3 regions of the Mesorhizobium sp. WSM4849 genome follow, and region 2 is predicted to be linked to each of the others. Evidence: predicted binding sites of a transcription regulator. Region 2 holds the regulator's gene; each other region holds the start of a gene.
The links. Region 2 encodes PhoB, which activates phosphate uptake and scavenging genes when phosphate is short. Its sites were predicted from a motif close to TGTCATNNANCTGTCAT; they were not measured.

Region 1: olsB (l-ornithine N(alpha)-acyltransferase) is a predicted target of PhoB. The motif match lies at 3,083-3,099, and genes of this name have one in related genera.
Region 3: phnF (phosphonate metabolism transcriptional regulator PhnF) is a predicted target of PhoB. The motif match lies at 4,464-4,480, and genes of this name have one in related genera.

What each region holds. Positions count from the first base shown of each region.
Region 1 covers NZ_JBVVPW010000031.1:61,756-71,347, reverse strand. Annotated here, with positions in the region: gene AC0L3L_RS28235 (fatty acid desaturase) at 1-747, opposite strand, end outside; gene AC0L3L_RS28230 (hypothetical protein) at 897-1,133, opposite strand; gene grpE (nucleotide exchange factor GrpE) at 1,372-2,007, shown strand; gene olsB (l-ornithine N(alpha)-acyltransferase) at 2,144-3,019, opposite strand; gene AC0L3L_RS28215 (hybrid sensor histidine kinase/response regulator) at 3,196-5,484, opposite strand; gene acuI (acrylyl-CoA reductase (NADPH)) at 5,597-6,586, opposite strand; gene lspA (signal peptidase II) at 6,642-7,142, opposite strand; gene AC0L3L_RS28200 (TrmH family RNA methyltransferase) at 7,151-8,008, opposite strand; gene AC0L3L_RS28195 (RsmD family RNA methyltransferase) at 8,009-9,055, opposite strand; gene AC0L3L_RS28190 (DUF1772 domain-containing protein) at 9,145-9,592, opposite strand, start outside.
Region 2 covers NZ_JBVVPW010000004.1:65,421-75,012, forward strand. Annotated here, with positions in the region: gene pstC (phosphate ABC transporter permease subunit PstC) at 1-792, shown strand, start outside; gene pstA (phosphate ABC transporter permease PstA) at 785-2,398, shown strand; gene pstB (phosphate ABC transporter ATP-binding protein PstB) at 2,411-3,226, shown strand; gene phoU (phosphate signaling complex protein PhoU) at 3,265-3,972, shown strand; gene phoB (phosphate regulon transcriptional regulator PhoB) at 3,989-4,678, shown strand; gene AC0L3L_RS05450 (ROK family protein) at 4,875-6,122, opposite strand; gene xylF (D-xylose ABC transporter substrate-binding protein) at 6,390-7,430, shown strand; gene AC0L3L_RS05460 (sugar ABC transporter permease) at 7,573-8,904, shown strand; gene AC0L3L_RS05465 (ATP-binding cassette domain-containing protein) at 8,998-9,592, shown strand, end outside.
Region 3 covers NZ_JBVVPW010000044.1:6,601-16,192, reverse strand. Annotated here, with positions in the region: gene AC0L3L_RS32435 (sugar ABC transporter ATP-binding protein) at 1-1,347, shown strand, start outside; gene AC0L3L_RS32430 (ABC transporter permease) at 1,344-2,309, shown strand; gene AC0L3L_RS32425 (zinc-binding alcohol dehydrogenase family protein) at 2,376-3,392, shown strand; gene phnF (phosphonate metabolism transcriptional regulator PhnF) at 3,686-4,438, opposite strand; gene phnG (phosphonate C-P lyase system protein PhnG) at 4,560-5,024, shown strand; gene phnH (phosphonate C-P lyase system protein PhnH) at 5,024-5,635, shown strand; gene AC0L3L_RS32405 (carbon-phosphorus lyase complex subunit) at 5,637-6,746, shown strand; gene AC0L3L_RS32400 (alpha-D-ribose 1-methylphosphonate 5-phosphate C-P-lyase PhnJ) at 6,743-7,654, shown strand; gene phnK (phosphonate C-P lyase system protein PhnK) at 7,651-8,427, shown strand; gene phnL (phosphonate C-P lyase system protein PhnL) at 8,483-9,190, shown strand; gene AC0L3L_RS32385 (DapH/DapD/GlmU-related protein) at 9,187-9,592, shown strand, end outside.

The DNA.
Region 1 (9,592 bases), on a different contig from region 2:
TTCGGAGTCCTTTGCCCACTCGGTCTCTTCGAACTGGTGCTGGACATAGAACAGCCAGATGCCGGCGGAACCGGCCAGAACGACGATGGGCAAATGGACAACCAGGAACGCTTCGAGGCCGACGAACCAGACGAGGGCAGCGGCGGCGACCGCAATGGCCACATTGGTGGCCATTGACGACACCCAGGGCGTGAGGCCGCCTCGCATCATGCCGACCGGCAGTCTCTGCTCAAAGATGAAAAGCCAAATGGGGCCGAGGCCGAACATGACGAGCGGATGGCGATAGAGACGATAGGCAAGGCGGCCCCGCCAGGACATTTGCCGATATTCGGCGACAGTCAGCGTCGTGATGTCGCCCGTGCCGCGTTCATCGAGGTTGCCGGCGCTTGCGTGATGGGTAGCGTGGGCACGCCGCCAGCAATCGTAAGGGGTCAAGGTCAGGATGCCCAGCCCGCGGCCGATCCAGTCGTCGGCGGTGCGGTTGGCGAAGAAAGAACCGTGGCCGCAATCGTGCTGGATCATGAAGATCCGCACCAGAAAGCCGGCGGCCGGAAGGATCAGGATCAGACCCCACCAATGACCATGGGCATAGGCAGCCGAGGACAGTGCCCACAGCGTGGCAAAGGGGATGAGGGTGATGGCAAGTTCGACGGCGCTGCGCCGCCTGTCAGGTTTCTTGTAACGCGCCAGGATTTTCAACCAGGCGCGTTTGCTGTTCGCTACAGCTTCGGGGGAAATCATGTTCATCAGGAAGCATAGACGGACCATTCCGTCGCCGCAAGGCAGGGATCACGCGAAGTTACTGCGCGTAATTGTCGCGCGATGCTCTAGGTGCTGCAATGTCGAAGGGCATGCTTGGACTCCGGCGGCACGCAACGACAGGCGAATGTGTTGGTCTATCGCCGTCTGCCACCGGCGGCTACGCTGCTTTCGATGCCGTCCAGGCGGTCAAGCAATTCCTTGAAACGATCGGGAATGTCGTTCTCCGTCCGGAACGCCGGCAACGCGCGCAGAAAGTGCATCGTTGCCTCGGTGCCGAACTGGCGCCTGATGCCGGCCGCGAGCCTTTCACGTCTTTCGTCATTGTTGCGGGCGCCATTCTTATTACAGTCGCCATCGTTGCGGGTCATCATCTCAAAATCCTGTGTCGGCTTCGAAACTCTTCCAGCAGACGAATGGTTCCCCCATCGCAGCATCTTGGCAAGCAAAGCCGGCGCTTACAGTAAAATTTGAATTAATATCGAAAGGTCTTCATGGTGCGTCGTCGAAGCGCGAGCGGCCGCTCCAGTATCGCTTGCCCCTTGATTTTTGGCCGCCAAACCTCGATATCGGGCACAAAATCCACATCATTCGAAAAGACGGGAAACGGCGATGAGCGACCAGGCAAAAGACGAACGCGCGCCCGAGGATATCGAAGCGGCTGAGGCCGCCGCCGAGCGCTCGGAAGACAGCGTCGACGGCGACTATGAGGCGCTTGTGCGGCTGTTGAAGGAAAACGACGAGCTGAAGGACCGCGCACTCCGTGTCGCGGCCGAGATGGAGAATCTGCGCCGCCGTACCGCCCGTGACGTGCACGACGCGCGTGCCTATGCGGTTGCCAATTTCGCCCGTGACATGCTGTCGGTATCGGACAATCTGCGCCGCGCGCTGGATGCGATCCCGGCTGAAACCAAGGCGTCGGGCGATGCCGGCTTCAAGGCGCTGATCGAGGGCGTCGAGATCACCGAGCGCGCCATGCTATCGGCGCTGGAGCGGCACGGGGTGAAGAAGCTCGAGCCGGAAGGCGAGAAATTCGACCCGAATTTCCACCAGGCGATGTTCGAGGTGCCCAATCCGGAGGTGTCGGCCAACACCGTGGTCCAGGTCGTGCAGCCAGGCTATTCGATCGGCGAGCGGGTGTTGCGGCCGGCCATGGTCGGCGTTGCCAAAGGCGGTCCCAAGCATGTGGCTGGTGAAGCGCCGGTCGAGCCAGGGCCGGTGAATGAGCAAGCTGAGAAGGATGCGTAAGTTAGGGGAGTAGGGGGAATAGGGCAGTACGGGAGTAGGGAATAACGCCACCTACGATAAAGTAGAGCAATTGCCTACTCCGGCCGTTGGCCTGCTCCCCCTACTCCCCTACTGCCTTATTCCCCTACTGCCCTACTCAGGCGGCGAAACGCTGGGCTTCCCCGCCATAATAATTGACGTAGCGGGCACCGATCTCCTGGACCGGCATCACCACGAACACGTCGACCGTCGAGAATTCGCGGTCAATGACGCAGCCGTCGCCGATGCGCGCGCCGACGCGCAGATAGCCCTTGACCAGCGGCGGCATCGCCGCGATCGCGGCCTTGGCATTGACCGCCTCGATCGGCATCAAATCCATGGAACAGTAGCGCCCGGCGACCGCACGCACGTCCCAGGCCGAATTCGTCCGGCAGTGATGGGCGAGATAGGTCAGCGCTTCGGCGTGCGCCGCCGGCACGGTGCCGTGGAACGAAGCGCAACCGGTCATCACGCCGATCCCGTAATGGTTGATATAGGCCCAAATACCTTGCCAGAGCGCCTCAATGGTGCGCTTCGAGCGGTATTCCGGCAAGACGCAGGAGCGGCCGAGCTCGAGGAAACGCTGGCCGGGATGGCGGGCGATAAGATTGGTCAGTTCGAATTCGCCCTCGGAATAGAAGCCGCCGGCCGCTGCCGCGATTTCCTGCCGGAGCAGGCGGTAGGTACCGACAATGCGGCGATGCTCGGGACCGGACAGCGAGGTGTCGAAGACGAGCAAATGATCACAAAGCGGATCGAAATGGTCGGCGTCGCGGCGGTCCTGCACCTGGAACAGGTTCTTCCTGGCACCAAGCTCGTCATAGAACACCCGGTAGCGCACTTCCTGCGCGGCGGCGATCTCGGCCTCGTTGCGGGCGAGCCGCACTTCGAGATTGCCGATTCGGCCGAGCGCTTCGCCTTTTATGACGGCATCGACGTTCCGCCCGGTGAGCAAAGCACCACTGGCGTTCGGCCGAGCGTCACGTTCCGGCATAACTGTATGCACGAGTGATTCTCCTTCGAGCCATCCCTCTTGGCACGGGGATACGGTGTAGGTGCAACAGGATTGTGACAGTACCGTGATACGGTGCTACGGGCAATACTTCGTCGGCTGGGTAATCCTTCAACCGGCTATGTTACGCAGGGAAGCCAGGAAGGACAGCCGGCGGATCAGGCGGCCACCTGGCCCTCGATCGCATGGACAAGCGCGTCGGGGTCGAGCGGCTTGGTGACGAAGCCGCTGGCGCCATGGGCAAGCACCGCGTGGCGCGTCGTTTCCTGGCTGTCCGCCGAAAGCACCATGATTGGAACCGGCGGCACGGCGGTTTCCTCCTCGTGCCGGCGGATGGCGGCGATGGCGTCCAGCCCGTCCATGACAGGCATGTGCAGGTCCATCAGCACCACGTCGAAGCGGTGCTTGTGACCGGTCCCAGTGACGGCCTCGACGGCGGCCTTGCCGTTGCCGACCACTTTCACGCGATGCCCGGCCTTCAGCAGAGTGGCACGAGCAAGCATGGCGTTGATGTCGTTATCCTCGGCGATCAGCACGGACAGCCCCTGCCTGCGGCCGCCAATGGCACGGACGGATGGTGCGCCGGGCTTTTCCAGCTGTGGCTGGGTGAGGGCGGGCACGCTGCTGGTCAAAAGCACGCGCAGCAACGTCTCGCCGCGCACCGGCCTTGCCAGGAAGGTGGCGTAGCCGCTGGCGCGGAACTCGCCCAGCATGCCGCGGTCGGTAGGCGCGATCAGCGTGATCGCCTCGCAATCGGCAAAGCCGCTCTGGCGAAGGCGTTTGAGCAACCTGCCGTCGCCCTCCTCCATGACCGCATCGACCAGAAGCACGTCGCAGCCTTCTGCGAAGGACGCTGCCTGGGAGGCGGTCGCGGCCAGATCGACCATGCCGCCATTGGCACGGATGGTGCGGGCGATGGCGTCGGCCTCGATGGCGTTCTTCGACAGGATCACCGCGCGCCGTCCTGACAGCGCATTCAGGCGGGTCTGCGGCGGCTCGGTGGCCGATATTGCAGGGATTTCGAAGACGAACTCGGAGCCTTGGCTGAGCCGGCTCGATACCGAAATCGTGCCGCCCATGGCGATCACGAGGCGCCTGGAGATGGCAAGACCGAGCCCGGCGCCGCCATGCGCGCGGGTCGACGTGCCATCAGCCTGTTCGAATTCCTCGAAGATGCGCTCCATGTCGTCCTCGTGCAGGCCGGGACCGGTGTCGGCGACGGTGAAGCATATGCGGTCGGTGGTTTCGGTGCGGGTACGAGCGATGCTCACCAAAACGCCGCCGCTGTCGGTGAACTTGATCGCGTTGCCGATCAGGTTGAGCAGCACCTGCCGGACCCTTCCCGGATCGGCTGATATCATCTGCGGCACGTCGGGTTCGACATGGCAGCCAAGGCCGATATTCTTGGCGAAGGCCCGCGCAGCCAAGAGTTCGACGACGTTGTCGGCGATCTCGCGCACCGACATTGGCTGCGGTTCGGGATCGAAGCGGCCGGCCTCGATCTTCGAATAGTCGAGCAGATCCTCGATCAGCGCCAGCAGTGCGCTGGCCGAGGTCGAGACGGCGCCGACATAGGTCCGTTGTTCGGGCGAAAGATTGGTGTCCGCCAGCAGCCTGGCCATGCCGATGATGCCGTTCATCGGCGTGCGGATCTCGTGGCTGACGGTGGCGAGGAAGCGCGATTTGGCCTGGCTTGCATATTCGGCTCGCTCACGGGCGGTGATCAGCGACGATTCGGCGTGCTTGCGGGCGGTGATGTCGCGGGCGATGGCGCGATGCGAGGCGCCGCCGTTCTCCTTGTCGCGCACGGACAGTTCGATCCATGAGAACCAGCGCGGGCCAGCCGGCGTGCGAATGGCGACGTCGGTGGAACTCAGGCATTCGTGGTCGGAAAAAGCGGCATCGGGAACGATGCCGACGTCGATGCCGAGTTCGGCAAGGGTCCTGCCGGCAAGGTCGCGCTGATCGGCTCCGACAAGATCGGCGAAAACCTTGTTGGCATAGACGATGTGGCCGTCACGGTCGCGGTGGACGACGAGATCGCCAAGCGCGTCGATCAGCCCGCGAAAGCGTTCCTCGCTCTCCTGCATCTCCCACATGCGGTCGGCCAGGGTCTCGACCTCGGCGCGGCTGCGAGCTGCGGTCTCGCCAAGGAGGGCAACCGTACGACGCTCCTTGCGCCTGGCACGCAGATGCACGGCGAGACCGGCCATGCCAGTCGCCAAAAGACCGAAAGTGATGAAGACCGGCGCTCCGGTCAGATGCGACAGACCTGCCAGCACGACTATGGCGACGAGCGTCAGGAACAGCAGGCCTTCACGATTGGCGGCGGGCAGCTCGGGCGCCAGTGGCGGCGCTGCGATATGCTGCCGTCTTGGCGCCTCCGGGCCGATCTCGTCGACGCTTTCGGCGCTCTCCGTTTCTCTGATGCCGGATTCCGTGACCATGCGGAAACCCTTGCCAGACAGAGATTATGGAAAATTGCGGCCGATCGTTCGAATTTTATCGGTCGCGCGGTTTTTTTGCCTTCCTTTCGCGCAAAACGGCAGACGACAGAACTCACATATCCACCACCACGCGGCCACGGATCTTGCCCTCGACGATGTCGTGCGCGGCGTCGATGATGCCGTCAAAGCCGATGGTCGTGGATAGGCTGGCGAGCTTCTGGAGATCGAGGTCCGTGCCGATGCGGCGCCACGCCTCCAGGCGGACCGCTTTTGGCGCCATCACCGAATCGATGCCGAGCAGACAAACGCCGCGCAGGATGAACGGGGCGACGCTCGCCGGCAGATCCATGCCGCCTGCCAGGCCGCAGGCGGCGACGGCGCCGCCATAGGAGGTCATCGAAAGGACGTTGGCCAGCGTGTGACTGCCGACCGCATCGACGCCGCCGGCCCAGCGTTCCTTGGCGAGCGGCTTTGCAGGCTGGGCAAGCTCGTCGCGCGAAATCACTTCCGCAGCACCCAGGTCGATCAGATAGGGGCTTTCAGCGCTGCGGCCGGTCGAGGCGATGACATGATAGCCGAGGCTGGACAGGATCGAGACCGCGACCGAGCCGACGCCGCCGGCCGCGCCCGTCACCACCACCGGGCCGCGATCGGGCACGATGCCGTGCCGTTCCAGCGCGATGACGCAAAGCATGGCGGTGTAGCCGGCGGTGCCGATCGCCATGGCATCATGCGGGCTCATGCCCTGAGGCAGCTGCACCAGCCAGTCGCCGTTGACACGGGCACGCTCGGCATAGGCGCCAAAATGCGTCTCGCCGACGCCCCAGCCGTTCAATATGACCTTGTCCCCCTTGCGCCAGTCGGCATGGGAAGACGAGACGACGGTGCCGGCGAAGTCAATGCCCGGCACCAGCGGCCAGCGGCGGATCACCGGCGCCATGCCTGATATGGCGAGGCCGTCCTTGTAGTTCACCGTCGTCGCCTCGACGGCGACGGTGACATCGCCTTCCATCAGGTCGGCCTCGGTGAGGTCAGTCACCGCGACCGACTGTTTCTTCTCGGCGTCGCGCGAAACGAGGATGGCTTTGAAGGTTTCGGACATGTCTTCTTCTCCTCGGGCTTCTCGAATGGCCACTGTATGGCGGCAGAAGGCCAGGTCAATCGCTTGAGGGCTTGGCCTCGCGCCGCCAACCGATGAGTTCGTCGAAGACGACCACCACCGCGCCGACCGCGATGAAGGCGTCGGCGAGGTTGAAGATAGCAAAGGACCATACCGGGGTGTGGAACAGGATGTAGTCGATCACGTGACCATAGGTAACGCGGTCGAACAGATTGCCGAGCGCGCCGCCGACGATAAGCGCAAAGCCGATGCGGGTAAGCACGTGGCCGGGCGGGGTGCGGGCCGCGAGATAGAGCACGAAAGCGACGACGAAAGCGGCGATGACCACCAGGCCGGTGTCGCCGAAGGACGAAAACATCGAGAAGGCGATGCCGGTGTTGTAGGTGCGATACAGCGCCAGGAACGGCACAAGATCGACCTTTTCCTGGAAGGCGAGGCCGGTCTCGACCAGGTATTTCACCCACTGGTCGAGCGCTATCGCGGCGGCGACCAGCAGGGCGTAGGGGAACCATGATTTTGCCGTTGGGGATTTGACCATTTGGGATGTCACGGTTTGGCGTCCTCCGGGGCAAGTTTCAGCGCGCCGCGCCGGATCTCGAACAGCATGATGCCGGTGGCCACCGCGAGATTGAGCGAATCGGCGCGGCCGGCCTGCGGAATCCGCAGCAATCTGTCACAGCTTTCGGCCATGCTTTCGGGCAGGCCCTGCTGCTCGTTGCCCATCATCAGCAGCACCGGGCCTTTGGAAAAGTCGACCGAGCGGTAATCGACCGCACCCTTCAGATGTGTGCCGGCAACGAGGCCAGGAAAGCCTTTTCGCCACGCAAGGAAGGTTTCCGGCGTCGCCTTGGCGACCGGCACCGCGAAGATCGAGCCCATCGTGGCGCGCACGGTCTCGACGGAAAAAGGATCGGTGGTCTCGCCGACCAGGATGATGCCCTTGGCACCAACGGCATCGACGGTGCGGATGACAGTGCCGAGATTGCCGGGGTCGCGCACGCGGTCGAGCGCCACCCAGACGTCGCCGTCTCGAGCGCGGATGTCCTTCAGCGGCAGGAATTTCTGCGAAAAGACGCCGACCACCATTTGCGGGTTATCGCGCCGGGTGATGGCGACGAGCACTTTTTCCGAAACTTCGAGCACGGTGCCGCCGGCGGCAACCGTGCGCGCCGCGACCTTTTCGACTGCAGCGTTGCCGCGTCCGGCCTTGGCGAAGACCAGCGTCCGGATCGACCAGCCGAGGTCGAGCGCGTCGATGACCAGCTTCAGCCCCTCGGCCATGAAGGCGTTTTGCTGGTCGCGGAATTTCTTCAGGGAGAGCGCCTTGATGTCCTTGATCAACGGATTGGCGAGGCTGGTCACTTCCTTCACCTGCCCTGGCGCACCGGCGTGCCGCTCGCTCATTCAGGCCACCCAGCGTGAGAACAGCGACGTAGACAGCGCCCGGCCGGCGGATTTTTCGCGGATGATCAGTTCGCCGGATTCGACCGTGCCGCCCATGCCGGCAAATGTGTCGCGCATCAAGGCATGGATGGCGAAGAAGGAGGCGCGGATCGAATAGGCGGTCAGCACGACAGCAAGCGGCTTCGGCGTCAGGATCGAGCGGCAGAGGTCGGTCAGATCAGGCAGGTCCTCGAACAATTGCCAGACCTCGCCTTTGGGGCCACGGCCATAGGCGGGTGGATCGAACAGGATGATGTCGTAGCGGCTGCCGCGGCGCTCCTCGCGCTCGGCGAATTTCATGGCGTCGTCGATGATCCAGCGGATCGGCTTTTGCGACAGGCCCGCCATCTCCTGGTTCTCCCTGGCCCAGCCGATCGCCTTCTTGGACGCATCGACATGGGTGACCTCGGCGCCGGCGCGCGCCGCCACCAGTGAGGCAAGGCCGGTATAGCCGAACAGATTCAGCACCTTGACCGGTCGCTTCGCCGCCGCGATCAGCCCGGCCATGTGGTCCCAGTGCGAGGCCTGCTCTGGGAAGACGCCGACATGGCGAAACGAGGTGAAGCGGCCGAGATAGTCGATTCCGTCGTGCTTCATCGGCCAGGTCTCGCTTAGCGGCGTCTTGGGGAACCGCCAGCGGCCGATGCCTTCCTCGTCGGTGTCGCCGGTGAAAATGGCGTCGGCGCGGTCCCAGTCTTTGGCCGGCAACGCTTTTTGCCAGATCGCCTGGCCTTCGGGCCGGACGATGCGATAGGGCCCGTACTGCTCGAGCTTTTGACCGGCGCCGCTGTCGAGCAGCGCATAGTCGGCGTTGGGCGCCACTTCGAGGATCAGCGGCAGGTGTTCGGCGGGCAGGGCGCCGTCGCGGCGGGAAAGGACGCGCGGCGCGGCTTTCGGCTCGGTGCGGTTGCCCGATGCTGTGCCGGTCCCGCGCCGCGCCTGTTCCGCCCCGCCCTTTGCGAGCTGATGCGAGCGGCTGTCGCGGCGTTTGTCGCGAAAAGGTTTCAAGAAGAGCATCTCCGGGGCGACTTGGCCCGCTTCTGCCACAGCACATTCACCGGTGCAACAAACGCGGTCGCTGGACATTTCCGAAACGGTCAGCCGCGCCTGATCCAAAGCAGGGCGGCAACCAGCGATACGAAACCGACTGCCTTGAAGCCGGCGACGATCATATGGCCGGTTTCCCAGCGCCGTCGGATCGCTTCGAAATTTTCCGGAATCGGTCCAGGCACCCAGGTGGCCAGAATATCGTTCGCCGGCTTGACGAGAGCAAACCACATCGCAAGAGACACCGCATAGAGCACGGCAGCGGCCAACGCGTACCAGAACGCCGGACGGTCATTGCGCAGCATCCATGCGAGAAGTCCCGGGCAGCCGATCGCGGCCACGTCGAGTGGCGCGCCAATGACGGCAAACAGCTGGAACTGGGCGTTGAAGACAGTCGTCTCGCGCCAGAGCGAAGGCGACCACTTCGTCAGCCGAGGAGCCGATTCCAGGACATGGGCGAAGGACGGTCCAAGGCTGAGCGCCGCGACGACTGCGGCC
Region 2 (9,592 bases):
AAGTTCCTGTTCGGCACGCATTGGTCGCCGCAGAGCGCCTTCACCGGCGCCGGAACGGAAGCCGGGGCGGTCAACCAGGATATTTTTGGCATGGTGCCGCTCTTTGCCGGCACGTTGCTCATCACCTTCATCGCCATGCTGGTGGCCGCACCTATCGGGCTGATGGCTGCGATTTACCTTTCGGATTACGCCTCCAAAAGCGTCCGCGCGGTGGCAAAGCCGGTACTGGAAATCCTCGCCGGTATCCCGACCGTCGTTTACGGCTTCTTCGCCGCGCTGACAGTTGCGCCCTACTTCCGCGGTATGGGCGAAAGCCTGGGCCTCAACGTCGCGTCCGAATCGGCGCTCGCCGCGGGCGTGGTCATGGGTATCATGATCATTCCCTTCGTTTCCTCGCTTTCCGATGATGTGATCAATGCCGTTCCGCAATCCCTGCGAGACGGTTCCGCCGGCCTCGGCGCGACCAAGTCGGAAACCATCCGCAAGGTGGTCCTTCCCGCTGCCCTTCCGGGCATCGTTTCGGCGATGCTGCTCGCCGTCAGCCGCGCAATTGGTGAAACAATGATCGTGGTCATGGCGGCGGGCCTGGCGGCAAACCTCACGGCCAACCCGCTCGAAGCGGTCACCACCGTGACGGTGCAGATCGTGACGCTGCTTGTAGGCGATCAGGAGTTCGACAGCGCCAAGACGCTTGCAGCCTTCGCACTCGGCCTGGTGCTGTTCTGCATCACGCTTACCCTCAACATCGTCGCTTTGCGCGTCGTCCAGAAATACCGAGAGCAATATGACTGATGCGATCGCGTCATTCGGCGCCGGCCGGCGGCCGGTCAGCGTTCATACCGACGATGCCGCGAAGGCGCGGCTGAAGGGTCGTTACCGCACTGAAACGTGGTTCAAATGGCTTGGCGCCGCAGCCGTCGCGTTGGCCGGCTTATTCCTTGTGCTGCTCCTGTCGACGATCGTCACGCAGGCGATCCCGGCGCTGCGGCAGAACTATCTGACGCTGCCGATCGATCTTTCGGCGGCCAAGGTCGACCCGGCGAAACTCGACGCCGCCAACTACGACGCCATCGCCCAGGAAGCGCTTACGGCAAAATTTCCTGATGTGACGAGCCGTCAGGACAAGCGCCTGCTGCGCGGACTGATTTCCACCGGCACAGGCGTCTTCCTGCGCAAAGATATTGCGGCTGATCCGGCGATGCTCGGAGGAACGGTGGACTATGCGGTTCCACTTGACGATTTTGCCGACCTTTATCTCAAGGGGTTGCTTGCCGACGTCGGTTCGGACGAAGCGATTTCGACAAGCGTCACCCCTTCGGAAACCAGCGGCGACATCGATCTGACCTTCGGCGACGACGCCATGCTGACGCTGGCGCGTGGCAATGGTGCGACCGAGGGCGAAAACGGTATGCTCACGCTGACGAGCGGTGCGTCGTCGCTGCTGGTCGCGTTCAATGGCGGTACGGTCAAGCTGACCGCGCTGTCGCCTGGGGCCAACGGGACGGCGGTCGCAAAGGGCACGGTGATCGAGGCGCTGGACAGCACGGCGCCCGCCGCGAGCGGCCAGGCATTCCTGCGCGTCATCGACACGCCGGAAGAATCGCGAAAGATTTCCGACAAGATGATCGTCTGGCTCGACACGCTGAAGAGCGCCGGCCTGATCGAAAGCCGGTTCAACTCGATCTTCTTCTTCACCGGCGCAAGCCGCGAGCCGGAACTGGCCGGTGTCTGGGGCGCGGTCGTCGGATCGTTCCTGACCATGATCGTTACGCTCGCCATCGCCTTCCCCATCGGCGTTTCGGCGGCGATCTATCTTGAGGAATTTGCCCCCAAGAACCGGCTGACGACGATCATCGAAGTGAATATCAACAATCTGGCGGCGGTGCCTTCGATCGTCTTCGGCCTGCTTGGACTTGCCGTATTCCTGAATTTCTTCGGCATGCCGCGCTCAGCCCCGGTGGTCGGCGGCATGGTGCTGGCGCTGATGACCCTGCCGATCATCATTATCGCCTCGCGCGCTTCGTTGCGCGCCGTGCCGCCGTCGATCCGCGAGGCGGCGCTCGGCATCGGAGCGTCCAAGGTCCAGACCGTATTCCATCACGTCCTGCCGCTGGCGATGCCGGGGATCATGACCGGCACCATCCTCGGAATGGCGCATGCGCTGGGCGAAACCGCGCCGTTGCTGATGATCGGCATGGTCGCCTTCATCGTCGACATTCCCGGCGGCTTCACCGATCCCGCGACGATCCTGCCGGTGCAGATATTCATGTGGGCGGATTTCCCGGAAGCTGGATTCCAGCAGAAGACTTCGGCGGCGATTTTGATTTTGCTGCTGTTTTTGGTCATCATGAACGCCATCGCGGTGATACTGCGCAGGCGCTTCGAGCGGCGCTGGTAAGGAGTAGAGGATATGAACATCATGACGGAAGCTGGCGTCGAACAGAAACTGAGCAGCGGAACCAATGCCCCTTCGATCAAGATGAAGGGCGAAAAGGTCTCTGTTCATTACGGCGAGAAGCGAGCTCTGTTCGATGTGGATATCGATGTCCGCGAGAACCAGGTGACGGCGTTGATCGGCCCATCGGGCTGTGGCAAGTCGACCTTCCTGCGGTGCCTGAACCGAATGAACGACACCATCGATATCGCGCGGGTGAGCGGCAAGATCACGCTCGACGGCGAAGATGTCTACGACCCGAAGATCGATGTCGTCGAACTGCGAGCCCGCGTCGGCATGGTATTCCAGAAGCCGAACCCGTTTCCGAAGTCGATCTATGAAAACGTCGCCTACGGTCCGCGCATTCACGGCCTGGCCAGGAGCAAGGCCGAGTTGGACGGCATCGTTGAATCGAGCCTGAAGAAGGCCGGCCTGTTCAACGAGGTCAAGGATCGCCTGCTCGAGTCGGGTACCGGTCTCTCCGGCGGACAGCAGCAGCGCCTGTGCATCGCGCGCGCCATCGCCGTATCGCCGGAAGTGATCCTGATGGACGAGCCCTGTTCGGCGCTCGATCCGATCGCCACCGCCCGCGTCGAGGAACTGATTGACGAACTGCGCCAGAACTACACGATCGTCATCGTCACCCATTCGATGCAGCAGGCAGCGCGCGTGTCGCAACGCACGGCGATGTTCCATCTCGGCTATCTGGTCGAGGAGGGCGCGACCGACAAGATGTTCACCAACCCCGACGACAAGCGCACCCAGGACTACATCACCGGCCGGTTCGGCTGAGCGGTCCGGCGGCGAATTTCGAACACGAGGACAGTATCATGGGTGAACACACCGTCGCATCTTTCGACGAGGAACTGGAGCACATCGACAGGCTGATCCGCGATATGGACGAGCTCGCCGCCGCGATGGTCGCAGCCTCGATCCGCGCGTTGCTTGCATCAGACAATGCGATGGCGCAGCGCGTCGTCTCGGACGACGCCATCATGGATGCGCGGCAGCGCGAACTCGACGATAGTGCGATCACGCTGATCGCCAAGCGGCAGCCGATGGCGCAAGATCTGCGCGCCGTGGTTGGCGCAATCCGCATGGCCGGCGATCTCGAGCGCATCGGCGACCTGGCCAAGAACATAGCCAAGCGGGTCAGCGCAGTCGGGCAGAGCGCCACGCCGCGTAATCTCTCGCACGGTATCGACGCGATGGCGGATCTCGTTCTTGTGCAGCTCCGCGGCGTGGTCGAGCACTATGTGTCGCGCAATGCCGGCGCGTTGAAAGAACTGCGCGCCGACGACCAGAAGATCGACGTGAAATACACGGCGGTTTTTCGCGAACTCCTGACCTACATGATGGAGGATCCGCGCAACATCACCGCCTGCACGCATCTTCTGTTCTGCGCCAAGAATCTCGAGCGTATCGGCGATCACGTCACCAACATCGCCGAAAACGCCTACTATGTCGTGACCGGGCAGCAATTGCCGGCGGATCGCCCGAAGCTCGACGAAACGACGATGTCGGCGCCGGCGACATGACGGGGGTGACCGGTCGATGATCGCGCCACGCATCATGGTGGTGGAGGACGAAGAGCCGCTGGGCGTCCTCCTCCGCTACAATCTGGAATCCGAAGGCTATCAGGTCGAGGTGGTGACGCGCGGCGACGAGGCCGAAATCCGGCTGCAGGAAAACGTGCCCGATCTTCTGGTGCTCGACTGGATGGTGCCGGCGGTTTCCGGCATCGAGCTTTGCCGACGCCTTCGGATGCGCCCCGAAACCGAGCGGCTGCCGATCATCATGCTGACCGCACGCGGCGAGGAGAGCGACCGGGTGCGCGGCCTCTCGACAGGGGCCGACGACTACCTGGTCAAGCCGTTCTCGACACCGGAATTCATGGCCAGGATCAAGGCGCTGCTGCGCCGCGCCAAGCCCGAAGTGCTGTCCAGCGTGCTGAAGGTCGGCGACATCATGCTCGATCGCGAATCGCACAGGGTCTATCGCAAGAAGAGCGAGATCCGGCTCGGGCCGACCGAATTCCGGCTGCTCGAATTCATGATGCGGCACCCAGGTCGGGTCTTCTCGCGCAGCCAGTTGCTCGATAATGTCTGGGGCGAGACGATCTACATCGACGAGCGCACGGTGGACGTCCATGTCGGCCGGTTGCGCAAGGCGGTCAACAATGGTCGCATGCCCGACGTCATCCGCACCATCCGCGGTGCGGGCTATGCGATCAGGGAAGACTAGCTGATATTCAGGTGATGCCGGCCTGCGACCGGCGATTTCCTGCGCTTCCGGTACGTACCCAAAAGTACGCTCCGTTCCGGTTCTCGGAACTCACCCAGTCTGGTCGGCTCGCGCCCGTCTTCGAGCCCGGCGCGGCCTGACCTGAATCTCAACACATCCCCAAGTCGCATTCCGCCTTTGTTCCTTGCCTTCGGACTCAGGCCACGTCCTTCCTGATCGTGCCGGACTTCCCTTGCGCGCCCGGCGCGAAAATCTCCTGGTCGACGAAGCTCAGCGCCCGCAAGGCGCAGCCTTCGCGGATCAGCGGCAGCTCGTTCGTCTCGGTGTCGAAGGAAATCGAACCCGAATGCTGGCCGCCGGCGGTCTGGGCGATGGCCTCGCGCAGGGCCGGTTCGATCAGGTCGAAGGCGGCAGCGCTGGCGCCGACCATGGCGACCGGCGCCGGATCGATCAGCGCGAACAGGCTGCCAAGCCCGAAGCCGAGCGCTTCGCCGGCCTTGCGGTAGGCTTCGCGCTCCGGTCCGTCCGTCTGACGCGCCCGGGCCGCCAGTGCCTGCATCTCGGCGTCGCTGACATCGGCGACCGGCTCTGCGTTCTCGCTCAATTGCCTTGCGTTGCGCCAGATGGCGTAGTTGCCGGCATAGGCCTCGACGCAGCCGCGCCGCCCGCAGCGGCAAAGCGCGCCGCCCGGCCGATGAATCATGTGGCCGAATTCGCCGCCCGAGGAATGGGTGCCGGTGAACAGTTCGCCCTTCAGCACCAGCCCCATACCGATGCCGTGCGAGAGCAGGATGGCGATGAAATCGTCGCGGTAGCGATCCGGGTCGCGCCAGCGCAGCGCCACGGCCATCATGTTGCAGTCGTTCTCCATGATGGCCGGGATGCCGAACTCGCGTTCCAGAATGTCGGCGAAGGCGATGTTCGTCTGCGGCGTGATCGGCGACCACAACATGGCGCGCGCATGCGAATCGGTGATGCCCTGGATCGCCAGCGCGATGCGGGCGACGCTTTGGACGTCGAGGTCGGGGTCTTCGATCCGGCGCCGCACGATGGCGACACATTCGTCGATCAGCTCGTCGCGCGACATGGTCAGCGTGTCCAGCCGGCGCTGTTCCTCGGCGACGACCTGTCCGGCATAATCGATGACAGCGACCGACAGGAAATTCAGCGACAACACGACCGCCAATACCGCAGCGGCTTCCGGATTGAGGCTGAGGCCGACCTGCGGTCGGCCGCGTTTCATCGAAACGGTCTCGCTCGCCTTGCTCTCGGTCAGGATGCCTTCCTGGATCAGGTCGGAAGAGATCGCCGATATGGTCGAATGGCTGAGGCCGGTGGTTGCGGCGATCTCGGTCCGCGACGGCTGGCCGGCCCGGCGTACCGCAGAAATCACCATCGCCCGGTTACGCCGGCGCAAATCGTCATGACGGATTCCAACCGACATTCTTTTGCTTCCTCCCTATTGCCGCGGCCGCTCATGAATCGGAGGCCGTCGGTAATGTCCGACAAATAGTGGCAGAAGCAGCGGACCCTGTCATTATTTATTCCGAGGCTCGAAATAAGTCGGCAGGGACATCAAAATCCATCGGAATTGATGTTGACAGCGCTTCGCGGTTGGACCAGTATTTTTTCGAGCCTCGAAAAAATAGGGGCCTTTGTGCCGGCCTTCGGGCCAGTTGGTCGCGCCGTACGCGGCGCAGGGAGGAAAATCATGAAGAGATTCGCAGCCGCCATGCTGGCGGGGGTCGCCATGTCGCTGACGCTCGCGTCGGTCGCACAGGCCAAGGACAAGGTCATTGGCGTTTCGTGGTCGAACTTCCAGGAAGAGCGCTGGAAGACCGACGAAGCCGCCATGAAGTCGGCGATTGAGGCCGCCGGCGACAAGTATATTTCCGCCGATGCACAGTCCAATCCCGGCAAGCAGCTGACCGACGTCGAGAGCCTGATCTCGCAGGGTGCCAACGCGCTGATCATCCTTGCGCAGGATGCCTCGGCCATCGGGCCGGCGGTGCAGAAGGCGCTGGACGAAGGCATTCCGGTCGTCGGCTATGACCGGCTGATCGAGAACAAGGACGTGTTCTATCTGACCTTCGACAACCAGGAAGTCGGCCGCATGCAGGCCCGCGAAGTGTTCAAGGTGGCGCCGGAAGGCAATTACGTCTTCATCAAGGGCTCGGGCGCCGATCCGAATGCCGATTTTCTGTTCGCCGGCTCCATGGAAGTGCTCAAGGACGCGATCGACAGCGGCAAGATCAAGAATGTCGGCGAGGCCTATACGGACGGCTGGCTTCCCGCCAACGCTCAGAAGAACATGGAACAGTTCCTGACCGCCAACGACAACAAGGTCGATGCCGTGGTTGCTGCCAATGACGGCACCGCCGGTGGCGTCGTCGCGGCGCTGACGGCGCAAGGCTTGGCCGGATCCGTGCCGGTGTCGGGCCAGGACGGCGACTATGCCGCGCTGAACCGTATCGCGCTCGGCACGCAGACCGTATCGGTGTGGAAAGACGCGCGCGAGCTCGGCAAGAACGCTGCCGAGATCGCCTCGCAGCTGGCCGACGGCAAGCAGATGACAGACATTGCGGACGTCAAGGACTTCACCACGCCGGGCGGCAATGTCGTCAAGTCGCTGTTCCTGACGCCGATTGCCATCACCAAGGACAATCTCAACGTCGTCATCGACGCGGGCTGGATCAAGAAGGAAGAGGTCTGCGCCGGCGTGGCAGCGGGCACTGTCCCGGTCTGCAACTGATCCGGCCTTCGCAAGAAGCCTGAAACGCCGCGGCTTCACGCCGCGGCGTTTTTTCAGAAAGAATTGTTTTTCCGCTTCTCGCGGCTAACTTCCAAGCTGCTTCCGGCATCCGCGGCAGACGGCAACCCGGTGGGAGGACATCATGACCGACGCGACTTCCAACACGCCGGCCGCCGATACAGCTGCCGATCGGGCGCGTGAATCCGAGCTCAGCCCCGTCGGCCGCTTCCTCAAGGCAACCGAGCTCGACATACGCATGCTCGGCATGGTCGGCGCGCTGCTGGTCATCTGGGTTGGAATCCACATCCTGTCGGGCGGGCTCTTCCTTACGCCGCGCAATCTCTGGAACCTGTCGGTGCAGACCTCCTCGGTCGCGATCATGGCGACCGGCATGGTGCTGGTCATCGTGATGCGCAACATCGATCTTTCGGTCGGCTCCGTCGAAGGTGTGATCGGCATGGTGATGGGCGTCGCGCAGGCCGAATTCCTCATCCGGGTCATGGGCTTCCAGCTTGGAAATCCCTGGATATGGATCATCGCACTGGCTGCCGGCGTAGCGCTCGGCCTCATGATCGGCGCGCTCCAGGGCTTCATCATCGCCTATCTCGAGGTTCCGGCCTTCATCGTGACGCTGGGCGGCCTGCTGATCTGGCGCGGCATGGCGTGGCTGATGACGAGCGGGCGCACCGTCGCGCCGCTCGACGCCACATTCCAGCTCATGGGTGGCGGGCCGCGTGGCTCGATCGGGGCAACCGCAAGCTGGATCGTCGGCATTCTCGCCTGTGTGGCCGTCGCCTTGATGCTGCTCAACGGCCGGTCACAGCGCAAGCGGTTCAAATTCCCGCTGCGCCCGGTCTGGGCGGAGAGCTTGCTTGGTGTTGTCGCCTGCGCCGCCATCCTTGGCGCCGTCTGGATCGCCAATTCCTACCCCTGGCCGATCGGCATCGTTCGCCAGTACGCTCAGCGGACCGGCATCACTGTTCCCGAAGGCGGCCTGTTCATCGCCCATGGCATCGCCATACCGGTGCTGATCGCGGTCGCAGTCGGCATCGTCATGACCTTCATCACCAGGCGCACCCGTTTCGGCCGCTATGTCTTCGCCATTGGCGGCAATCCGGAAGCGGCCGAACTCGCCGGCATCAACACGCGCTGGGTGACCATGAAGGTGTTCATGATCATGGGCGTGCTGGCCGCGATCAGCGCGGCGATTGCGTCGGCCCGCCTCAATGCCTCGACCAATGCGCTGGGTACGCTGGACGAGCTCTTGGTCATCGCGGCTGCGGTCATTGGCGGTACGTCGCTGGCCGGCGGCTCCGGCACGGTGCTCGGCGCGATGCTGGGCGCACTTCTGATGCAGTCGCTGCAGTCCGGCATGGTGTTGCTCGGCATCGATTCACCGCTTCAGAGCGTCGTCGTCGGCGCCGTCCTGGTCGTCGCCGTTTGGCTCGACACCGTCTACCGCAAGCGGGTCTGAGCATGATCCCGAGCCGAAGCGCCGCGTCAGCGAAAATTGGACGCCGGTTTCGACAAGACCGTGCTCAAGCAAAAACCATAGGGAGGAACGATCATGGCTGACACAACTGCGCCCACGCCACTGATCGATATGCGCAACATTTCGATTGCCTTTGGCGGCATCCGTGCTGTCGACGATGCGTCGATCGACCTTTTCCCGGGCGAGGTCGTGGCACTGCTTGGCCACAACGGCGCCGGCAAGTCGACGCTGATCAAGATCCTGTCCGGCGCCTACAAGCGCGATTCGGGCCAGATCTTCGTCAATGGCGAAGAGGCTTCGATCGCCAATCCGCGCGACGCCAAGAAATACGGCATCGAGACGATCTACCAGACGCTGGCGCTCGCCGACAATGTCGACGCCGCCGCCAATCTCTTCCTCGGACGCGAGCTGATGACCGGCTGGGGCACGCTGGACGACGGCGCCATGGAGGCCGAGGCGCGCAAGGTGATGGGCAGGCTCAATCCCCGTTTCCAGCGCTTCAAGGAGCCGGTGGTCAAGCTTTCGGGCGGCCAGCGGCAGTCGGTGGCAATCGCGCGCGCCATCCTGTTCAACGCCCGCATCCTGATCATGGATGAGCCGACGGCGGCACTGGGGCCGCAGGAAACGGCACAGGTCGGCGAACTGGTCATGCAGCTCAAGGCCGACGGCA
Region 3 (9,592 bases), on a different contig from region 2:
ATGCCGCGCACCTCCGGCGACGTCATCTGGGAGGGCAAGCCCGCCGCATTGGCGACGCCGCATGAGGCGATGGCGCTCGGCATCAATGCCGTGCATCAGGAGGTCGTTCTGTGCCGCCATCTCACTGTCGCGGCCAACATGTTCCTCGGCGAGGAGGATTCCCGTTTCGGCATCCTGCAGCAGCGGGCCATGGTCAGGGAAGCGCAGAAGATCATCGACGATCTCGGCTTCGATCTGCCGGCGCATGTCGTGCTGGGTGACCTGACCATAGGCCAGCAGCAACTGATCGCCGCCGCCCGCGCCACCGTGCGCGGCACCAAGTTCCTGATCTTCGACGAACCGACTGCCTATCTCACCCGCAAGGAAGCCGACCAGCTGTTCACGCTAATCCGCCGGCTGAAGGGCGAAGGCGTCACCATCATCTACATCAGCCACCGCATGGAAGAGGTGTTCGAGCTCGCCGACCGCGTCTCGGTGCTGCGCGACGGCACGCTTGTCGGCACCCGGAACATCGCCGAGACCAACGACGCCGAGCTGGTCAAGATGATGATCAACCGCTCGATCGAGCAAGTCTATCACAAGGAGCATTTTACCCCGGGCGCGACGCTCCTCGAAGCCAGAAATCTTTCCGGCAAGGGCTTCGAAAATGTCTCGATGACGGTCCGTGCCGGAGAAATCGTCGGGCTCTACGGCCTGATCGGCGCCGGGCGCAGCGAGTTCGTCACCACGCTCTACGGCCGTCATCGCAAGTCGGCCGGCCAGATCCTCTGGGAGGGCAAGGAGGTTCAGGTCAACTCCGAGCATGACGCAATCAGGCTCGGCATGGCGCTGGCGCCGGAAAGCCGCCGTGACCAGGGCCTCTGCCTTAACCTGCCGGTCGGCCTCAATCTCAATCTGCCGATCTACAAGCGCATCTCCAGCAATCTGCTGATCTCCAGCGCACAGGAGAAGGCCGAAGCGGATCGCCAGATCGCTAATCTCAGGATCAAGACGCCGACGCGCAACGCGCTCGCCTCCAGCCTGTCCGGCGGCAACCAGCAGAAGATCGTCATCGGCAAATGGCTGGCGCACGGCGCCAAGCTGTTCATCTTCGACGAGCCGACAGTTGGCGTCGATGTCGGCACCAAGGCCGAGATTTACCGCCTGTTCAGTGCGCTTTTGTCCAATGGCGCCGGCATCATCCTGATCTCGTCCTATCTGCCCGAGGTCTATGAACTGGCCGACACGCTGCATGTGTTCCGGCGCGGCAAACTGGTGGCCACTCATGGTTTCCACACTGCCGACCATGAGGAGATCCTCACCCAGGCGCTGGCCGAGAAACAAGAAAAACCGGGAGGACAGATATGAGCACCGAGGCGATACCGGCCGAAAGGCCGAAACGCAACTACAACGCCCTGTTCGGGCTGACACTGCTGGCGCTGCTGGTATTATTGTGGGTCATCCTGTCGGTGGCGACGGCGAGCTTCGCCTCCGCCAACAACATCTCGAACCTGCTGCGGCAAGGTTCGATGATCGCCATCCTGGCGGTTGGCCAGACCTTCGTCATCATCACCGGCGGCATCGACCTTTCCGTCGGCGCCGTGGTCGGCTTCGCCACCGTCATCGCGGCGATGTTGATCAATGCCGGCGTGCCGATTTTCCTCGCCATCCTGATCACCTTGCTGGTCGGCGTCGCCATCGGCCTGTTCCACGGTTTCGGCATTGTCAAGATGGGCCTGCCGCCCTTCATCATCACACTGGCGACACTGACCTCGCTTCGCGGCATCGGCCTCTTGATGACCAACGGCAACTCGATCTCGATCAACAACGATGCCTTCCAGACATTTTCGCGCAGTTCCTTCGCCGGCATCCCCAATCTGTTCTGGATGGTGATCCTCGTCGGTATCCCGGCGTATGTCTTCCTGCATCACAGCCGCTGGGGCCGGTATCTGTTCTCGGTCGGCTCCAACGCCGAGGCCTCGCGTCTGTCCGGCGTCAACGTCCAGCGCACCATCTACATGGCCTACACGCTATCGGGCCTCTGTGCGGCTTTTGTCGGCGTGCTGCTCGCGTCGCGCATCGGCATCGGCAATCCGACACAGGCCGAGGGCTGGGAGTTGCAGGCGATCGCCTCGTCGGTGATCGGCGGCACTTCATTGTTCGGCGCCGTCGGCTCGGTGCACGGACCGCTGCTCGGCGCCTTCATCCTCGCCACCATCAACAACGGCGCCAATCTCTTGAACGTCAATGCCTTCTGGCAGCGCATCATTACCGGCGTGCTGATCATCGTCATCGTCTATTTCGACGGACTGCGCCGCCGCGGCAAGTAGACCATCTTAACAACCGCCGGCTCGCGTTAGCGGGCCAGCGGTTCCATGAACCGACTGGATCAAAGCATGAAAGCCGTCGTCTGCCGTTCGCCCGGTGAGCTTGTTGTGGAAGACCGCCCGGCGCCGGGCACTCCGCCCTCTGGCTGGGCATTGGTCGCGGTCAGTCATGTCGGCATCTGCGGCACCGACTATCACATCTTCGAGGGCAAGCATCCGTTCCTCGCCTATCCCCGCATCATGGGCCACGAGGTCTCCGGCACCGTGATCGAGGCTGGCGAAGGCGTCGATCTGGCCGTCGGCGAACCGGTGATCATCAACCCGTATCTCGCCTGCGGCAAATGCATCGCCTGCCGCCAAGGCAAGCCGAATTGCTGCGTCAGGATCGAGGTGCTCGGCGTCCACCGCGACGGCGCCATGTGCGAACGGATCCTGGTGCCGGCGCAAAATCTCTATCCGGCCAACGGCCTGTCGCTGGCCGACGCCGCCGCCGTCGAATTCCTGGCGATCGGGGCGCACGCCGTGCGGCGCTCGCTGGCTGATCCCGGCGCGCGCACGCTGGTCATCGGCGCCGGGCCGATCGGCCTCGGCACGGCGCTATTTGCCCGTATCGCCGGTCTCGACGTGACGCTGCTCGACATGAGTGCCGAGAGGCTGGGCTTCGCCGCAAGCGAACTCGGCTTCGCCACCCTCGACGGTTCGCAGCAGTCTGCGACCGACCTGGTGCGCGAGGCGACCGGCGGCGAAGGTTTTGACGTGATTTTCGATGCCACCGGCAACACCCAGTCCGTCCAGTCGGCCTTCGCCCATGTCGCGCATGGCGGGACGCTGGTCCTGGTCAGCGTCGTCAAGGACGACATCGTCTTTTCCGATCCTGAATTCCACAAGCGCGAGATGACGCTGATCGGCAGCCGCAACGCGCTGCGCGCCGACTTCGACCATGTCGCCGCCTCGATCCGCGACGGTGCTGTTCCGCTGGCAAAGCTCGTCACCCATCGCACGACGCTTGGCGACACACCGCGCGACCTCGCCCGCTGGGCGCATGAGAAATCCGGCCTGATCAAGGCTGTCATCCAGGTCGGATGAGATGTCGGTCTGGCACGAAAAATTCGGCGGGCGATATTGCAGGATTGGCAGAGCGCATGCCTTGGCGATTAGCCGAAACATCCATCACTTCGTCATCCTATGGCGGAGCAAAGGAGCGAAGCGACGCGGCGAAGACCATAGGATCCATGCCGTTACATACGAGCGTTGCAGCAGTACAGAACGACCTCTGTCTTGCGCCGTCTTTACTCTTCGCGCGAGGTCACGGCATGGATCCTTGGGTCTTCGCGACGGAGCTGCGCTCCTGCTTCGCCCAAGGATGACGACGTTGAAGGCTAATCGTTCACCGACAGCCTCAGCTCCACGCGCTCCGCTGAAAAGCGCGACTCCGCAAACTGGATCGGCTGGCCGTCCGGCGTGACGTTGACGGCGACCGTGACCAGCACGATGGCGCCGGGCTGCAGATCGAGATCGGCAAGGTCGGTGGCGTCCGCGTGGCGGGCCGACAACACCGTCGATTGCCTGAGATAGTCAGCGATGCCGAAACGCTGGAGTGAGGCGGTCACCGATCCGGTTTCGGCCATGGCGGCATCGATGCCGGCGAAGCGTCCCGCATCAAACCAGCCGGTGGCACGCGAGACCGGTTGCCCATCGGCTTCGCCGCGTGTCTCGAGGCGTATGACAGTCGAACCCTTGGCGAGCCCCAGCCCTTCGGCGACGCGCCGGCTGGCCGGCTCGACCGCCGATTCGAGCAGCACGCTGCGACGCTCCGACGCCTGCCCTTGCAAGCCCTCCGAAAACCGGGTGCGCGCGCCGATCGGATAGGACAGGCGCTTGCGCGACAGCACGAAGGTGCCGCGCCCCTGTTCGGCCCGGAGCACGCCATCCTGCACCAGTGCTGCGATGGCGCTGCGCACCGTATGGCGGTTGACGCTATAGCGCTCGGCCAGTGCAACTTCCGGTGGCAGCGCAGCATTCTCGGCAAAGTCGCCGACGGCGATCGAATGCAGGATCTGCTCGGCGATCTGCCGCCACAGCGAGACGCCGCTGCGCCGCTCCAAGCTGCTGGCCATCTGCTGACCGATCATCTCTTTGCCCCGGGCTTTTTCGCCGTGTCATCCATCCGTCATGGACAGGCTTTAGAGAATAGGTATAATTTGTATAATTGTCTACATCATTATACAAATTGGAACGAGAAGGAACGGCGCCATGCGAGAACAGGAAGCGCGCGATCAGCAGCTTGAGCGCAAGGCCATCATGGCGACGCTGGCGCAATCGACCGGCGACGATATCGTCCGTCTCTGGAACGAAGCCGGCCTGCCTTCGCAAGCAGAACTCCTGCGCGGCCCCGAAACCGGCCTGGTCACCGTGCGTGGCCGCATCGGCGGCGGCGGCGCGCCATTCAACGTCGGCGAGGCGACGGTCACCCGCGCCACCGTCCGGCTCACATCCGGGCAGGTCGGCCACTGCTACGCGCTCGGCCGTGACAAGCAGAAAGCAAAACTGGCGGCGATCGCCGACGCGCTCTGGCAGGATCCCACCCGCCGCTACGAGGTCGAGACCAAACTCATTGCGCCGCTGCAGGCCGCACTGGCCAGCGCACGTGAACGGCGGCGCGCCGAGACGGCGGCAACGAAGGTCGATTTCTTCACCATGGTGCGCGGAGAAGACTGATGGACATCGCAACGCAAGCGATCGAGGGCGGCTTTTCCGATCCGGTGTTCGACGCCCAGACAGTGTTCCGCGCCGTGATGGATGCGATGGCGCGGCCAGGCACCCTGCAGCCCACGCCGATCTTTGCCCGCCCGCCGGCGCCACTGTCGGCCACCGCGGGCGCCATCGCGCTGGCGCTGTGCGACAACGACACGCCGCTCTGGCTCGATCTCGCTTTGCAGGCCCCGGCAGCGGTAAAATCCTGGCTTGGTTTCCACACCGGCGCGCCGCTGGCCAACACGCCGGCCGATGCGCATTTCGCGCTGATCGCCACGCCGGCCGAGATGATGGCGCTCGACGGCTTTTCACAAGGCACCCAGGACTATCCCGACCGCTCGACGACGCTGATCCTGCAGGTGAGCGATCTCGTCTCGGGCGCCCCTCTGCTGCTCGAAGGTCCTGGCATCGAAAGAACCGCGACAATCGCGCCGGCGCAGATGCCGCGCCACTTCGTCGAACAATGGAAGCAGAACAATCAGCGTTTTCCCCGTGGTGTCGACATTATCCTCGCCGCCCCGGAAGGCGTTGCCTGCCTGCCGCGCACGACGCGCATCAAGACCATGGAGGCGTGATATGTATGTCGCAGTAAAAGGCGGTGAAGCGGCCATTGCCAACGCCCACGCCCTGCTTGCCGACCGCCGCCGCGGCGACCGTTCCGTGCCGGCGCTCCGCCTCGACCAGATCGTCGAGCAGTTGGCGCTCGGCGTCGACCGGGTGATGAGCGAAGGTTCGCTCTACGACCGTGAATTGGCGGCGCTGGCCATCGTTCAGGCGCGCGGCGACATGATCGAGGCGATCTTCCTGGTTCGCGCCTATCGCACCACGCTGCCACGCTTCGGCTACACCAGGGCGATCGACACCGGCGCGATGCTGGTCGAGCGGCGCGTGTCGGCGACCTACAAGGATCTTCCCGGCGGCCAGCTGCTCGGCCCGACTTTCGACTACACCCACCGGCTGCTCGATCCCGAGCTTGCGGCCGGCGGCGATGTCGCCGAGCCGCTGCAGCGCGCCAGCGAGGCGGAAGCCATGCCGCGCGTCTCCGCCATCCTCGCCCGCGAAGGCCTGATCGAACCCGATGGTGACATGCCGCAGGACCATGTCCCCGGCGATATCACCCGCGAGCCGCTGGAATTCCCGATGGCGCGCGACATCCGCCTGCAGGCGCTGTCACGCGGCGATGAGGGTTTTTTGCTGGCGCTCGGCTATTCCACCCAGCGCGGCTATGCCCGCAACCATCCGTTCGTCGGCGAGGTTCGCATCGGCGAGGTCGAGCTGGAACTCGACGTGCCGGAGCTGCCATTCGCCGTACCGCTGGGTACTGCGCGTGTCACCGAGTGCCAGATGGTCAACCAGTTCAAGGGCTCGGCCAAGGCGCCGCCGCAATTCACCCGCGGCTACGGCCTCGTCTTCGGCCAGAGCGAGCGCAAGGCGATGGCCATGGCGCTATGCGACCGCGCGCTTCGTGCAACCGAATTCGGCGAAGATGTCGTCGCCGCTGCCCAGGACGAAGAATTCGTCATCTCGCATTCCGACAATGTCCAGGCGACCGGTTTCGTCGAGCACCTCAAGCTGCCGCACTATGTCGACTTCCAGGCAGAGCTCGACCTGGTGCGCCGCATGCGCGCCGAGCATTACGCCCGCGAGAACGGCAAGATGGAAGAAAAAAGGGAGGCCGCGGAATGACCGCGCGACCAGCTGACATCGCCAGCTACAACTTCGCCTATCTCGACGAGCAGACCAAGCGGATGATCCGCCGCGCGATCCTCAAGGGCATCGCCATTCCCGGCTATCAGGTGCCGTTCGCCTCGCGCGAGATGCCGATGCCCTATGGCTGGGGCACCGGCGGCGTCCAGGTCACCGCATCGATCATCGGGCCCGACGACGTGCTGAAGGTCATCGACCAGGGAGCCGACGACACCACCAATGCCGTCTCGATCCGTGCCTTCTTCAAGAAGGTCGCCAATGTCGCCGTAACCACAGAGACGGCCAAGGCGACCATTATCCAGACCCGCCACCGCATCCCCGAGCACCCGCTGACCGCAGGCCAGGTGCTGGTCTATCAGGTGCCGATTCCCGAGCCGCTGCGCTTCCTCGAGCCGCGCGAGACGGAAACGCGGAAAATGCATGCGCTGGAAGAATACGGCCTCATGCATGTAAAACTCTACGAAGATATCGCCAGGCACGGCCGCATCGCCACCACCTACGCCTATCCGGTCAAGGTCGAGGGCCGCTATGTGATGGATCCCTCGCCGACGCCGAAGTTCGACAATCCGAAGATGCACCGTTCGCCGGCTCTGCAACTATTCGGCGCGGGCCGCGAGAAGCGCATCTATGCGCTGCCGCCCTTTACCGAAGTGGTCAGCCTCGACTTCGAGGACCATCCGTTCGAGGTGCAGACCTTCGACCAGCCCTGCGCGCTGTGCGCGGCCGAAAACGTCTATCTCGACGAGGTCATCCTCGACGACCATGGCGGCCACATGTTCGTCTGCTCCGACACCGATCATTGCGAGAAACGGCGCGAACAAGGCCATCGCGGCCACCTTGCGGCCGAAACCCCTCCTGCCCTGGAAAAAAGGGAGCCGGCGCAATGACCGACGAACCACTGCTGCGCGTTTCAGCGCTGTCCAAATTCTACGGCTCGCGCGTTGGTTGCGAGAACGTGACCTTCGACCTGTGGCCGGGCGAGGTGCTGGCGGTGGTCGGCGAATCCGGTTCCGGCAAGACGACGCTGCTCAACTGCCTCTCGACCAGATTGCTGCCGAGTTCTGGCACCGCCAGCTACCGTATGCGCGACGGCCAGTTCCGCGAGCTCTACCGCATGAGCGAGGCCGAGCGCCGTTTTCTGATGCGCACCGACTGGGGCTTCGTCCACCAGAACCCTGCCGACGGACTGCGCATGACGGTGTCGGCCGGCGCCAATGTCGGCGAGCGGCTGATGGCGGTGGGTGACCGCCACTATGGAAAAATCCGCGCTACCGCCGTCGACTGGCTATCGCGCGTCGAGATCGACGAGGACCGCATCGACGACGAACCACGCGCCTTTTCCGGCGGCATGCGCCAGCGCCTGCAGATCGCCCGCAACCTCGTCACCGGGCCGCCGCTGGTGTTCATGGACGAGCCGACCGGCGGCCTCGACGTTTCCGTGCAGGCGCGCCTGCTCGATCTGTTGCGCGGCCTGGTCACCGATCTCGGCCTCGCTGCCATCGTCGTCACCCACGATCTTGCGGTGGCACGTCTGCTGTCGCAGCGCATGATGGTGATGAAGGACGGCCGCGTCGTCGAAAGCGGCCTCACCGACCGCGTGCTCGACGACCCGCGCGCGCCCTACACCCAGCTTCTCGTTTCCTCGATATTGCAGGTGTGAAGATGATTGTTCCGGGTGTTGGCCCGCAAACGAATGGCGAATGGAGCACCTTCTGATGGCAACCCCGCTCGTCGTCTCCGATGTCGCCAAGAGCTTCACCATGCATCTGCGCGACGGCATCAAACTGCCTGTCGTCACCGGCGTGTCGTTCTCGATCAGGAGCGGCGAATGTGCCGTGCTCGGCGGCCCGTCCGGTGCCGGCAAGAGCTCGATCCTGAAGATGCTCTACGGCAACTATGCCGTCGATGCAGGCCAGATCATCGTCCAGCACGAGGACGGGCTCATCGATCTCGCGACGGCCAGCCCGCGCACCGTGCTTGCCGTGCGCCGGCTCACGATCGGCTATGTCAGCCAGTTCCTGCGCACCGTGCCGCGCGTCTCGGCGCTGGATGTCGTCGCCGAACCGCTGGTCGAGCGCGGCGAGGACCGTGAGGTCGCGCGCGGCAAGGCGCGCGCCTTGCTGGCGCAACTCAACCTGCCGGAAAAGCTCTGGATGCTGCCGCCGGCGACCTTTTCCGGCGGCGAACAACAGCGCGTCAACATCGCGCGCGGCTTTATCACCGAGCACCCGATCCTGCTGCTCGACGAGCCGACCGCTTCGCTCGACGCCAGGAACCGCGACGTGGTGATTGCGCTGATCGCGGCCAAGAAGGCGGCGGGCGTCGCCCTGCTCGGCATCTTCCACGACCACGACGTGAGCGAGGCAGTGGCCGACCGCGTCATCGACGTGACCGCTTTTGCCGCCGGAAAAATCGCCGCGTGACCCGAAAACTGTCGGAAACGCCGCTGGTCCACGAAACGGCGGAAGTCGAGAACTCGACGCTCGGTCGCTGGACCGAGATCGCCGAACGCTGCCGGGTTTCGGAGAGCACGATCGGCGACTATTCCTACATGATGCAGGACTGCAGCGCCTGGTGCGCGACGATCGGCAAATTCGCCAACATCGCCGCCAGCGTGCGCATCAACGCCACCAACCATCCGACCTGGCGGCCAACGCTGCACCATTTCACCTATCGTGCCTCGGACTATTGGGACGACGCCGAGCACGAGAGCGAATTCTTTGCCCAGCGCCGTGCCAGGCGCGTCACCATCGGCCACGACACCTGGCTTGGCCACGGCTCGACCATCCTGCCCAGCGTCACCATAGGCGATGGCGCGGCGGTCG